Regions from separate parts of the Alteromonas sp. OM2203 genome, predicted to be linked through region 2. Evidence: predicted binding sites of a transcription regulator. Region 2 holds the regulator's gene; each other region holds the start of a gene.
The links. The regulator sigma-54, encoded in region 2, starts transcription at its own class of promoters, with help from an activator protein. The targets are predictions, from matches to a motif close to GTTGGCACGNNNNTNGNNT.
Positions count from the first base shown of each region.

Region 1: ACM0P2_RS12415 (nidogen-like domain-containing protein) is a predicted target of sigma-54. The motif match lies at 2,330-2,348, and genes of this name have one in related genera.
Region 3: ACM0P2_RS11935 (exopolysaccharide biosynthesis protein) is a predicted target of sigma-54. The motif match lies at 2,350-2,368, and genes of this name have one in related genera.

Region 1 covers NZ_CP183209.1:2,785,025-2,789,055, forward strand. The annotation lists gene ACM0P2_RS12405 (LysR family transcriptional regulator) at 1-457, shown strand, start outside; gene ACM0P2_RS12410 (invasion associated locus B family protein) at 486-965, opposite strand; gene ACM0P2_RS12415 (nidogen-like domain-containing protein) at 1,022-2,275, opposite strand; gene ACM0P2_RS12420 (S10 family peptidase) at 2,449-3,957, opposite strand.
Region 2 covers NZ_CP183209.1:804,707-808,737, reverse strand. The annotation lists gene lptA (lipopolysaccharide transport periplasmic protein LptA) at 1-191, shown strand, start outside; gene lptB (LPS export ABC transporter ATP-binding protein) at 194-919, shown strand; gene ACM0P2_RS03585 (RNA polymerase factor sigma-54) at 993-2,474, shown strand; gene hpf (ribosome hibernation promoting factor) at 2,505-2,792, shown strand; gene ptsN (PTS IIA-like nitrogen regulatory protein PtsN) at 2,806-3,249, shown strand; gene rapZ (RNase adapter RapZ) at 3,338-4,031, shown strand, end outside.
Region 3 covers NZ_CP183209.1:2,667,534-2,671,564, forward strand. The annotation lists gene ACM0P2_RS11920 (ArsR/SmtB family transcription factor) at 1-86, opposite strand, end outside; gene ACM0P2_RS11925 (rhodanese-like domain-containing protein) at 273-623, shown strand; gene ACM0P2_RS11930 (LysR family transcriptional regulator) at 679-1,602, shown strand; gene ACM0P2_RS11935 (exopolysaccharide biosynthesis protein) at 1,612-2,217, opposite strand; gene ACM0P2_RS11940 (sigma-54-dependent transcriptional regulator) at 2,682-4,013, shown strand; gene ACM0P2_RS11945 (hypothetical protein) at 4,029-4,031, shown strand, end outside.

The DNA.
Region 1 (4,031 bases), 2.0 Mb from region 2:
ATTTAAAATTTGCGACGTACCTCGGTTTCTTGTCGCCGCCCCTTCTTATCTCAACAACCACGGCACCCCAGAACAATTTGAAGACTTAAAAACGCACAACGGGCTTTTTTATCAACTTCACGACAAAGTGTATAACGAATGGGAATTCGTGCGCGACGAAAAACCACTTAAGATAAAAATGCTCGGAAACAGGACAGCGAACGATGGTGAAATGGTAAGACGGTGGGCCGTAGCTGGCAAAGGGGTTGCCGTTAAATCAAGTTTAGATACCTGTGACGATATATTAAGTGGGCGTCTTGTTACATTATTGCCGGGCTACCAACCAAAACCAACGCAGCTTTGGTTAATCTGCCCGAGCCGCCAATCGATCACCCCAGCGGTTAGGTTATTAAGAGACATGTTAAAAGCGCGCTGCGCTGAATGTTTAGCGCGCCTTAAAGAAGCCGGCGTATATTGAAATCCAGCTTGGTAGAGGTACGTTAGACTTAACGTTTAGCTTTTTTGTTAAGCTGCGCGTATGCTACGTCAAAACCCGCTAATGATACGGGTAAGGTAACCTGCTGGCTTTCAGACTTCTGATATGCAACTAGCATGGTTTCACCGTTATGCAATTGCTCTAGAAGCTGGCTATCTATTTTGATAATACTTTGACATGCCTTTTCGTCACACCCAGAAAAAGGCACTTGTAAGGGCGCGAAATTATCTATTTTTACTCCGACCCCATTTTTTGTTAGCGTATTTTTAGGTAGCTTTATTTTTAAAACTGGAAAATCTTTCGAATAAGAATAATCAACATTAACGCCTAACAATACTTTAGTTGCTTTCTCATCTTTAGCAACAAGCTGGCTAAGTGTACAAACTGAAGAATCGTTGCACAGCAAACTCCAACTACCAAAATCGCTCGTTGTGACAGCCCACGAAGAAAATGAAGCGAGTATCGAACTAACTATTACTAAATATTTCACGTCTACCTCTTAACAAAAATGGGGAGCTTATGCTCCCCCTATCTTATTTATTACTGCTACTTACGTTTTCTCATAAGGAAAGTGCTAAATAGCGCTCCTAGCATAAGAAACAAAGTGCTGGGCGCAGGAACCTGGGTTGGATCAGGTACGAATACAGTAACCGCATTTTGGTTCATATTAATAACACCAGAGCCATCGAACGTTAAACCAGTCACAAACGCATCAGGCGTTGGTTCAAGCATATTCGAAACATCAATTCCCATTATTCTGAAGCGGTCTACGGGTGAAGTGAAGTCGTACTCCACGCCTCCAGTAATATCTGTACCTGTATCTAGCCAATCCATAAGGCCATTATCCCAAAGGAATAAGTCAAACATGTTGTCATCATAACCTTCTGGCAAAAGAACCGAAGCGATATCTGGGCCACTATTTACAATATAGTCATAACCTACGGCTACATCCGGGTCGATAAAAACAAGTTCGTCGGGATCATCAATAGAAAACTCAAATTCATAGTCAGTCGGTGTTTCTGGATTAACAATCGGTAGAATCGGATTTTCTGGATTCTCACCCGGTAACACACCGTCACGAATGGCGAATTTCCAAATACCAGGCGTGCCCGTGTTGCTGTTACTTTCGTCTATATCAGCAATAGCGGCAGTTCGAGAACCAGGTACGGTAAAGAAGTTTTCCCCATCGCCGGCGTCATATCCCGCCTGAGCAGGAGTACCATTTGATGCACCGCCTGAAGTCCAGCCGATATCTTCATATCTAAACTCAACGTCAAAATTACCTGCGCCCGTGTCTTCCCTGTCAATCAACACTAACTGAAACGTGTTGGTCGGATCACTATTTTGACTGTAGTAACCAACGTCATTCCACGTTACTACCAGGGTATCTTCATTAGGAGAGCCAATAAATACGTCACCACATTCTGCGCAGCGTGTATCTACATCCCCCCAAAATGGCGCAATCATTGGCTGATTGCTGTTAGGAAAAGGGTTAGGCGTAAATGTACCTACAGGACCATTGAAGGTAATGTTGCCGTTATTGTTGATGAAAAATCTATCGTAGGTCGTTCCGAAAAAATTTAAACCGCTATTAAATGCCAAAGCATCATAGGAATCAAAAATGATGGGACCAGAGGAGCCATCATCATTGCTTTCCATAGCAAAAAAACCAAATCCGCTTTCAGTAGAACCTTCCCAACCGGAGAGGAGTACAGAAGCATTGGCAGTTGTACTTGAGATAGAAAATGCTAGCGCAGCACTTGCAAGCAGAGATAGTTTAAAACGCGAAGGTTTACTCACGGGTACGTCCTTGTAATTATTGTTAATGAAATTTTTTATATGTCAGTAAAACGTTAGCAAACTCCAGGCCAAATGGTTTTACCTATAATAATCAATAACATAAACCAACTTCAATTCATAAAACAAATCATATGTAAAAGAAACTGACATCCTTGTCCTGCCTTTTAGTTGTGCTATCTCTTGTATTCAGCAGGCGCACCTTTGCCTGGTGTGCTAGCTTGAATAAACTCACGTAAGTCTTGGTTTGACTGTTTTAAGTCATCGCGACGCAGGTACATCATATGTCCGCTGCGATACCCTTTAAAGCTTAGGCGGTCTTTTAGGTTGCCACTTTGATCAAGTTGCCACATGGTGTATTTGGCGTCAAAGTAGTTAGTTGCGCCATCGTAGTATCCAGCTTGAATCATCACATTCAGATACGGATTTTGCGCCATTGCCAAACGCAAGTTCTCTCCTGTTTGGTTATTGCTTCTATCCCAAGGATGCACGTTGCCAAACATATTATATTTAATATCGGTTTTGTAATTTAACTCTTCGCGCAGGTAGTAGTTAATGGCAGGCGTGAATGAATGCAACCATGATGTTAACTCTGCCCAATAATCAGGGCGATCACCAGTTTGCTTCGCGTCTATACCTAAATAACGGCTATCCAATCGACCTAAGGTCTTCCCTTCATCTCGCAATAAATCTTTCCAGAAAAAAGCTGTGCTTACGTCTAAGTTGTTTTGAGCAATTGACGTTTCACTTAACCCTGAGTAACGCGCCATTTGTTTAAGCACATCACGCTTTTCCGCTTCGCCGATGAAGCCGCCTTTAGCCAACGCAGGAATGAGTTTATTGATGGTAAAGTCTTCGACTTCAGGAAGTAATTCAGTAAGATCTTTGTTCTGAAGTTCGGACTCAAGTTTATTGTGATACCACGCTGCAGCCGCAAAATATGGCAAGCGGTTAGCGGCTTTTACAGGCCCATTGCGCTCAATACCGATGTCGGTTGGCGACACCAAAACAACGCCGTTTAAATACATCCATTGTCTATTTTGAAGCTCCAGAGCAAGACCTGAAACACGCGTAGTACCGTAACTTTCACCAATTAAATATTTAGGAGAGCGCCAGCGATTATTGCGTGTTACAAAGGTATTCACCCACTCCGCTAAATAGCTGATATCGGCGTTAACGCCAAAGAACATTTTTTGTTGTTCGTCTTGCGACGGCATACTGCCATCGGCTTTGGGTAGTACACGGCTGTACCCTGTGTTTACCGGGTTTACAAATACGATGTCTGCCACATCTAAAATAGAATAAGGGTTAGTTTGAACACCATAGGGCTGAACGGGATAACCCTCATCGTCAATATTAAGAATACGAGGGCCAGTGTACGCTACGTGCATCCATACTGAGGCAGATCCAGGGCCACCATTAAAGGAAATAATAAGCGGGCGCTCCGTATTCTCTTTAACGTCAGTTCGCTGATAGTACGTGTAGAATAAGGTAGCAACCGCTTCGTCTTTACTATTCCATACGGGTTGCGTACCTGTAGTAGCACTGTATTTCACGCGCTTGCCAAGAATTTTAGTTTCGTGTTCTGTCACTACACTGCTATCAATTTTCATAGCGCGAGCGTGTGCTGAGGGGCTTCTCTCATCTTCAGAAGCACTCGCGTTCAAAGTTACAAAAGCAAGCATAGCGGCCATTAGCCAGGGCAGCACTTTATGTTTGTTATCATCGTGGCGAAATGACACAAGTGATGTTACTAGGT
Region 2 (4,031 bases):
ATGCCGAACTTCAGCAAGACACGAGTAAAGTGCAAGGTGACAACATTACATTTGATATGATTACCGAGCAATTGCTTGCTACTGGCGGCAGCGGAGAAGATGGTGAAGGTCGCGTTACGACGGTATTTACGCCTGACACCATTCGTAAAACATCGAAAAAGCAAGACAAAGATAGTGAGGACAACAAATAGCCATGGCCACTCTTAGCGCAACTAACCTTGCTAAGGCTTATAAATCTCGTCAAGTGGTGAGAGACGTTAGCCTTTCTGTTTCTACAGGGCAAATTGTTGGTCTTCTTGGTCCAAACGGCGCTGGTAAGACCACCACGTTTTATATGATTGTAGGTCTGGTACCCCTGGACAAAGGCAAGATTGAAATTGACGAAAACGAGCTCACTCATCAACCCATGCATGAGCGCGCACGCCGCGGAATTGGCTACCTTCCACAAGAGGCATCAATATTTAGAAAGTTGACCGTTCACGAAAATATCATGGCAATTTTGCAAACTCGTAAAGATTTAAATTCACACCAGCAAGAAGAAGAAGCTGACGCACTACTTGATGAATTTAATATCAACCATATACGTAATAGTGCGGGTATGAGTTTGTCGGGTGGTGAGCGACGCCGGGTGGAGATAGCACGAGCGTTAGCGGCAAATCCACAATTTATTTTATTAGACGAACCATTCGCTGGTGTTGATCCAATATCAGTTAATGATATAAAGAAGATAATACAACATCTTCGTGATAGAGGAATTGGTATCCTTATCACTGACCATAACGTACGAGAAACATTGGATGTTTGCGAAAAAGCGTACATTGTGAGTCATGGCGAGCTTATTGCGCAAGGAACAGCGGAACAGGTTTTAAGTAATCAAAAAGTAAGGGATGTATACCTAGGCGAACAATTCAGGCTATAGTTAATGTAACCGAATTGTCATTTTTCAATTTCGCTCTGGTATATTCAATTTAGAGCATTTAAATAAGACGTAGATGAAACCATCTTTACAGCTAAAATTTAGCCAACAACTTACCATGACACCTCAGCTTCAGCAGGCTATTAAATTGCTGCAGCTGTCTACTCTTGATCTTCAACAGGAGATTCAAGAGGCGCTTGACTCTAACCCACTGTTAGAAGTTGAGGAAGGTAATGACGAGCCTCAATCAGAAAAGAACAATCTCGATAATGATGATGGAGCATCAGAAGCGTCTGCTACTGCATCAAGCGACACCCTGGAAGCCGGAGATGCGTTAGAAAAAAACGATCTCCCTGACGAGTTGCCTATCGACAGTACGTGGGATGAGTATTATTCCGCATCTTCAGCGCCAGCGCCAGGTCCATCAAGTGATGATGAACAGATTTTCCAAGGCGAAACTACTGACGATATTCAAGAACACCTTTCTTGGCAGATGCGCCTGACCCATTTCTCGGAAACTGACCGGGCAATTGCAACGGCGATTATTGACTCGATTGATGAATCTGGCTATCTAACCGTCTCTCTTGAAGAAATTCTTGATGCGGTAAACGATGATGACTTAGAAGAGCCTATAGAGATGGACGAAGTAGAGTGCGTATTAAAGCGTATTCAAATGTTCGACCCCATTGGTTCTGGTTCACGGACACCTCAAGAGTGTTTAATGGTTCAGCTTCGCCAATTTTCAGACGATACGCCGTGGCTCGCTGAAGCGAAGCAGTTAATCGAAGAGTACTCTGACCTTCTTAGTAGCAAAGACTATCGCACGTTAATGCGTAAGAGTCGCCTGAAGGAAGATCAGCTGCGTGAGGCTATGCGTTTGTTACAAACCTTGAATCCTCGCCCAGGTAGTGCTTTAGTTACTAAAGAGCCTGAATATGTTATTCCTGATGTTTCAGTCGCCAAAAAGAATGGTCGTTGGGTGGTAGAATTAAACCCCGACAGCCTGCCTAAATTAAGCGTGAATCAACAGTACGCTGCGATGAGTCGTCGTGCAAAGAACAGTAGCGACTCTCAATTCATCCGCTCACACATGCAAGAAGCCAAGTGGTTCATAAAGAGCCTAGAGTCACGCAATGAAACCCTGATGAAGGTTGCGAATTGCATTGTGCAGCAGCAGATGGGTTTTTTCGAGCACGGCCCGGAAATGATGAAACCAATGGTGTTAAATGATGTCGCAGAAATGGTAGATATGCACGAATCGACTATTTCTCGTGTGACGACGCAAAAATACATGCACACACCACGTGGTATTTTTGAACTGAAGTACTTCTTTTCAAGTCACGTTGCGACAGAGTCTGGTGGTGAGTGTTCATCCACCGCTATTCGAGCATTGATCAAGAAGCTGGTGGCCGCTGAAAATGTTAGCAAGCCGCTAAGTGATAGCAAGATTGCTTCATTGTTGGCCGAGCAAGGCATAAAAGTCGCTCGGCGGACAATAGCAAAATACCGGGAATCGTTATCGATCCCGCCGTCGAACCAACGCAAAAGCCTTATTTAAACGGGCTCTATAATATAAGGAAGACGAAATATGCAAATCAACCTTACTGGTCATCATGTCGAAATCACCGACTCTTTGCGTAATTATGTCGATACGAAGTTCAGCAAACTTGAACGTCACTTTGATCACATTTCTAATGTGCATGTCATCCTGAACGTTGAAAAATTAAATCAAAAAGCCGAAGCGACTGTTCATTTAAGTGGCGCAGAAGTATTCGCATCCTCAGAAAACACCGACATGTATGCGGCGATTGACAGCATGGTTGATAAACTCGACCGGCAAGTAATCAAGCATAAGGAAAAACTGAAAAAACATTAGTAGTTAATTAAGCATGGACATACAAGCCATCGTAAGTCTGGACCGCACTGAATGTGCGGTTCAGTGTAATAGTAAAAAACGAATTCTTGAGATAATCGCAGATATTGCCGCCAAAAATAATGAGAACATCGACTCGGCGACGGTACTCAACAGTCTAATGTCTCGAGAGCGTATGGGAAGCACGGGTATCGGTAACGGTATTGCCTTGCCTCACGGACGTTTAGCGGGTCTCGATAAAGTAATTGCAATTGTCGTAACCTGTACACCGGCTATAGATTTTGACGCCTTAGATGAAAAGCCGGTAGATATATTTTTTGCTTTACTGGTTCCTGAAGAGCAAACCGAAGGGCATTTACAAACCTTGGCAACAGTTGCCGGTAAACTGAGCGACAAAGAGACGATTAAGGCAATACGCCGCGCTACAAAGAGCGATGAGATCCTCTCTGCATTATGTTAATTTCTAATGCCCGTTTGTATTTGGGCAATTGAGCCGTTTCAATCGATAACGCAAACAAGATAAAACCAGTCTATTAGGGAGAAATGAGGTGAAGCTGATTATAATCAGTGGTCGTTCGGGTTCTGGTAAATCTGTGGCGCTACGAGCACTAGAAGATTTAGGCTATTACTGTGTTGACAACATTCCGGTAAATCTACTCCCTACCCTCACTCACACGGTTGTTGATGAATACGATCAAGTCGCGGTGAGTATTGATGTCAGAAATTTACCTAAGAACCCTGATGACCTAGTCGAGATACTTGATTATCTACCCTCATCTTGGTCGATGACGATTGTTTATATCGACGCAAGCGACGATGTACTCGTCAAACGCTTTAGCGAAACCCGTCGTCTTCATCCTCTCGCCAAACTTAACAAATCACTTTTTGAGGCAATAAAAGCCGAATCTGCACTACTTGCGCCTATTGTAGAAAGAGCAGACCTGTATTTAGATACTGATAAGCTAACAATACATCAACTCGCGGAGTTAATTCGAGAGCGCATTCTTGGTAAAAAAAGCTCTCGTCTTGTATTGGTATTTGAATCATTTGGCTTCAAACACGGTATACCAAAAGACGCCGACTATGTTTTTGACGCACGCTTTCTACCAAACCCTCATTGGGAGCCCGACCTTAAGCACCTTACTGGCCTTGATGCACCGGTAGAAGTCTTCTTAGGCTCACAACCAGTGGTAACCAAGTTCATTTGGCAAATTCAAAACCTGATAACCACATGGCTACCTC
Region 3 (4,031 bases), 1.9 Mb from region 2:
TTGTTTGCAAACTGCTTAAGAAAAATTTCAGCTTCTGCGGCATGTTCCATTATCGCGTTTGAACCTATAACCATATCCTCGGACATAAGCACTTCCTTTTTTGTAAAATAACTGGGCTAATTTACCCCTTTATTATACTAAAGTATAAAACAAATTGCCGATTGGCTATTTTATGCGATGAATTTCAGTCAAGACTCTTGTTCTGCTATCCTAAATTACAAATATAAACTTAATACCTGCGTTGTTCACCAGCTTAACTTAAAGGAAACCAAATGCTCATTGACATCAAGACTCGTTTAGAAAATATCGACGTTAACTTTAGAACTGTAACGGCAGAACAGGCGTTTAATGAGTTAGAAAATAATGGAGGTACATTAATTGACGTGAGGGAAGCCGCAGAGGTAAATGAACAACCCGTTCGTTCTGCATTACACATCCCCCGTGGCGTTCTCGAAATGAAAGCCCTTGAGCAATTCAAAGATGCATCCACACCCCTTTACATTCACTGTGCCTCAGGTGTTCGCGCTAAGCTCGCGGCAGAGCAGCTAACTAAATTAGGTTACGAAAATATATCTGTTGTAACGTGCTCAGTGCCTACAATTAACGAAGTTAGCGATAAATGACTCAATATTAACTCATGTGATATAAAAGCCTGAAAAGAAAGAGAAAGAGCGATACATGCTGAAATCCACATTAGAACAGTGGCGAATGTTCAAAGCCGTTGTCGACGCAGGCGGTTTTAATCAGGCCGCTGTAGAAGTACATAAAAGTCAGTCAAGTGTTCATCATGCTGTACAAAAGTTAGAAAACGCTATCGGTGTCAGATTATTTGAAAACATTGGACGAAAAGTACAGCTCTCGCCGCAGGGCGAGTTAATGTATCGTCGCGCTAGTTTTTTGCTGGATGAGGCACACAAACTAGAAGCGGTGGCAAGCAGTCTTCAGGCTGGAACAGAAACTACATTACGTATTGCTGTCGATATAATATTTCCTTCGGAACTGCTATATAACGTTCTCGCAAAAGTGTCAGACGAATATCCCTTGTTGCGTATTGAATTAGAGGAAACCGTATTGAGCGGTGCAAACTCTCTGTTAAGCAGCGGTAAGGTGGATATGGGCATTTCGCCCTTCGTCCTTCCAAATGGTTTTAGTGAAGATCTATGCGAGATCGAGTTTGTAGCCGTCGCACACGCCCACCACCCGTTACACCAGTTGGGTAGGACACTCACGTTAGAGGATTTAAAGGCTCACCGTCAGATTGTGGTTCGAGATTCATCAACTGAACGTAAGGCTGACGTAGGCTGGTTAGGAGCGGAACAGCGGTGGACAGTGAGTCATGTAAGGACATCGGTAGATGTTATTGCGCAGGGTTTAGGATTTGCGTGGTTGCCTATTGCTATTATTAAAAACAAACTTGAAGACGGCACCTTGGTTCCCCTGCCGCTGGACAACAATGCTGCGTTGAGAAAAGCGCTGCTTTATCTATCTTTTGAGGATGGTGACACACTTGGTCCTGCGGCTCGCGCTTTTATCGGAGAATTACGTTATCAAACGATGAACCTTCCAACCTCCGACTTAATCATAGACAGTAGTACGGATTAAACGTCTTTACTAGCTCAAGATGCCGCTGAGCTGTTCAAAACCTAAAACAAAACCTAAAAGTGAAACAGACACACCAACTAAAGCCACTGCTCCATCGTCAGTGGCCATACCTATTGCCATAATCAAAACCGCAAACGCGGGAATTAAACCCATAAACGGAATGAGTTCCAGTGGCATCATCACCGCACCGCATAGCATACAATTCAATGCAATTAACGATCGAAAAACCGTTTGACGCATAAAAAAGCACCGAGGAACTAAGAATCGATCGATACGTACCGCATAAGGTTTCGCTTTTTCAACTATCGATCTAAGTTGGTCGGCGTCACATTGTAATTCCATTACTTTTTCTGGGAGCCACGGGTGACGTTGACCGAGTAAAATTTGCAAAGAGATAAGTAAAATCGTCACACCTGTTATAGATGGCACTCCTGGAATAGCTCCAATAGGTGTACAAGCGATAAATGAAGGCAAGGCAAGCATTGGACCGAAGCCTCTTTTTTCTAAGACACTCCAAAAATCAGCAAGATGAAAGACATCTTGTTGAGCTCTGGGCTGCATTCTTCCAAGAAGCTCATATAATGTCATTGATCTTTCAGCTGTTTTTCCCAACATTTTCAAATCCTTTGATTTAACTTTACCTGTGAACTGGTATGCTGTTTGACGAATTCCTCGCTAAAAATCTAATATAAAGCGCATTTTCGAGACAAAGCACTCCATATTGCGAACAATGATTAGATGAAAGCTGTGCGAAAAATGTGCCATTGGGTACTTAATACAACTATCGCGCGCATGGGAATGTTTTTTGCAAATTCACTTTTTATAAAACGTTTTTGCGAATAACAAAAATTAGAAATATAGGAATAGCTTCAAAGGTTACTACTCAACAAACGCGGTCTAGTTTGAATGGGTTGTTTCGTCTGCCGAGTTAACTTTCCTAGTTATAAAGAATTGACGTATGCAGTTGTCTAGCTTTCGATAGCAAATTTCGTAATGCTGCGATGACTGAACTATGAAAACCATAATATTGATTAAATTCCAAGTTTTTCCAATTAGGAATAGAAGAGAGGGACATCCACGTGCTAACCGTACTTTTAGTTGATGACGACGCCGAATTCACAGAAGTTGCCTGTACCATTATTGAATTTTTGGGGCATGAAGTACTTACTGCCGGAACACTAGAAGAAGCGCGAGATTGGTTAAAAAAAGAAACCTTTGACCACGTTTTACTAGATTTTATGCTGCCTGATGGTAGCGGGGCTCACCTATTTAATGAATTAGACGCACTTCCAAAGCGACCACGAGTTACATTAATAACTGGTCACCCTTCTGTAAAGAGCGTTATAAAAGGGCTTTGTGGGCCGACTGTTGATTACCTCGTTAAACCTATTCAACGAGAAGAAATTGAAGCAGTTCTAAGTCAGAAAAAGAAGAGTAAAGAGCCAGAAGAAGCAAAAATAGAGAAGCATTTTGACTTACTTATCGGCGAATCGCCGGTGATGAAAGACTTGTATAAGCTTATTGCTCGCGTCAGTAAAACAAGTGCAAACGTTATGCTGCTAGGTGAAAGTGGCGTAGGTAAAGAAGTGGTTGCTGCCGCAATCCATCGCGCCTCTGAAAGTGAAGGCCCCTATATCGCTACAAACTGTGGCGCGTTTTCTAAAGAACTAATTGGAAGCGAATTATTCGGTCATGAAAAAGGGGCATTTACGGGTGCTGTAGGCAGAAAAGAAGGTGTATTCGAACAAGCGGAAGGCGGCACACTTTTCCTTGATGAAATTACAGAAATGCCAATTGATATGCAGCCGAATTTGCTTCGGGTATTGGAAAACAAAGTTGTACTTCGCGTTGGCGGAACCAAATCGATTCCGGTTAATTGTCGTGTTGTTTCGGCTACGAACCGCACTATGGAAGAAATTGCACAAAGTAAGGTACTTCGAGAAGATATTTATTTTAGGCTTGCTGTTTTTCCTATTACTATCCCTCCCCTACGTGAACGCAAAGAAGATATACCGCTGCTTGCTAAAACCTTTATCGCTGAATTCAACAAAGACAATGGCTCGATTTATCGTTGGGAAGATAGCCAACTTGAAACGTTACAAGCCTATGACTGGCCGGGTAACGTTCGCGAATTGAGACATTTTGTTCACCGTGCTGCCATCATGAGTGACCCAGAAAAAAGTGAAATTGAGCTTCCTAAAACGATTGAGTCTCCTTTTGCGCAAAAGCAAAGTACTACCCCTGCGCTACAGGCAGGTAGGACAATAGAGGACGTAGAAAAAGAACTCATTTATGCCACGCTTGAAAAAGTGAACGGCAATAAAACCACCGCAGCCGAAATGCTGGGGATCAGCACTAAAACGCTTTATAACCGTCTTCATGCCTATGGTGATTTAAGTAAAGACGAATAAAAAGAGGTATTCGGTATG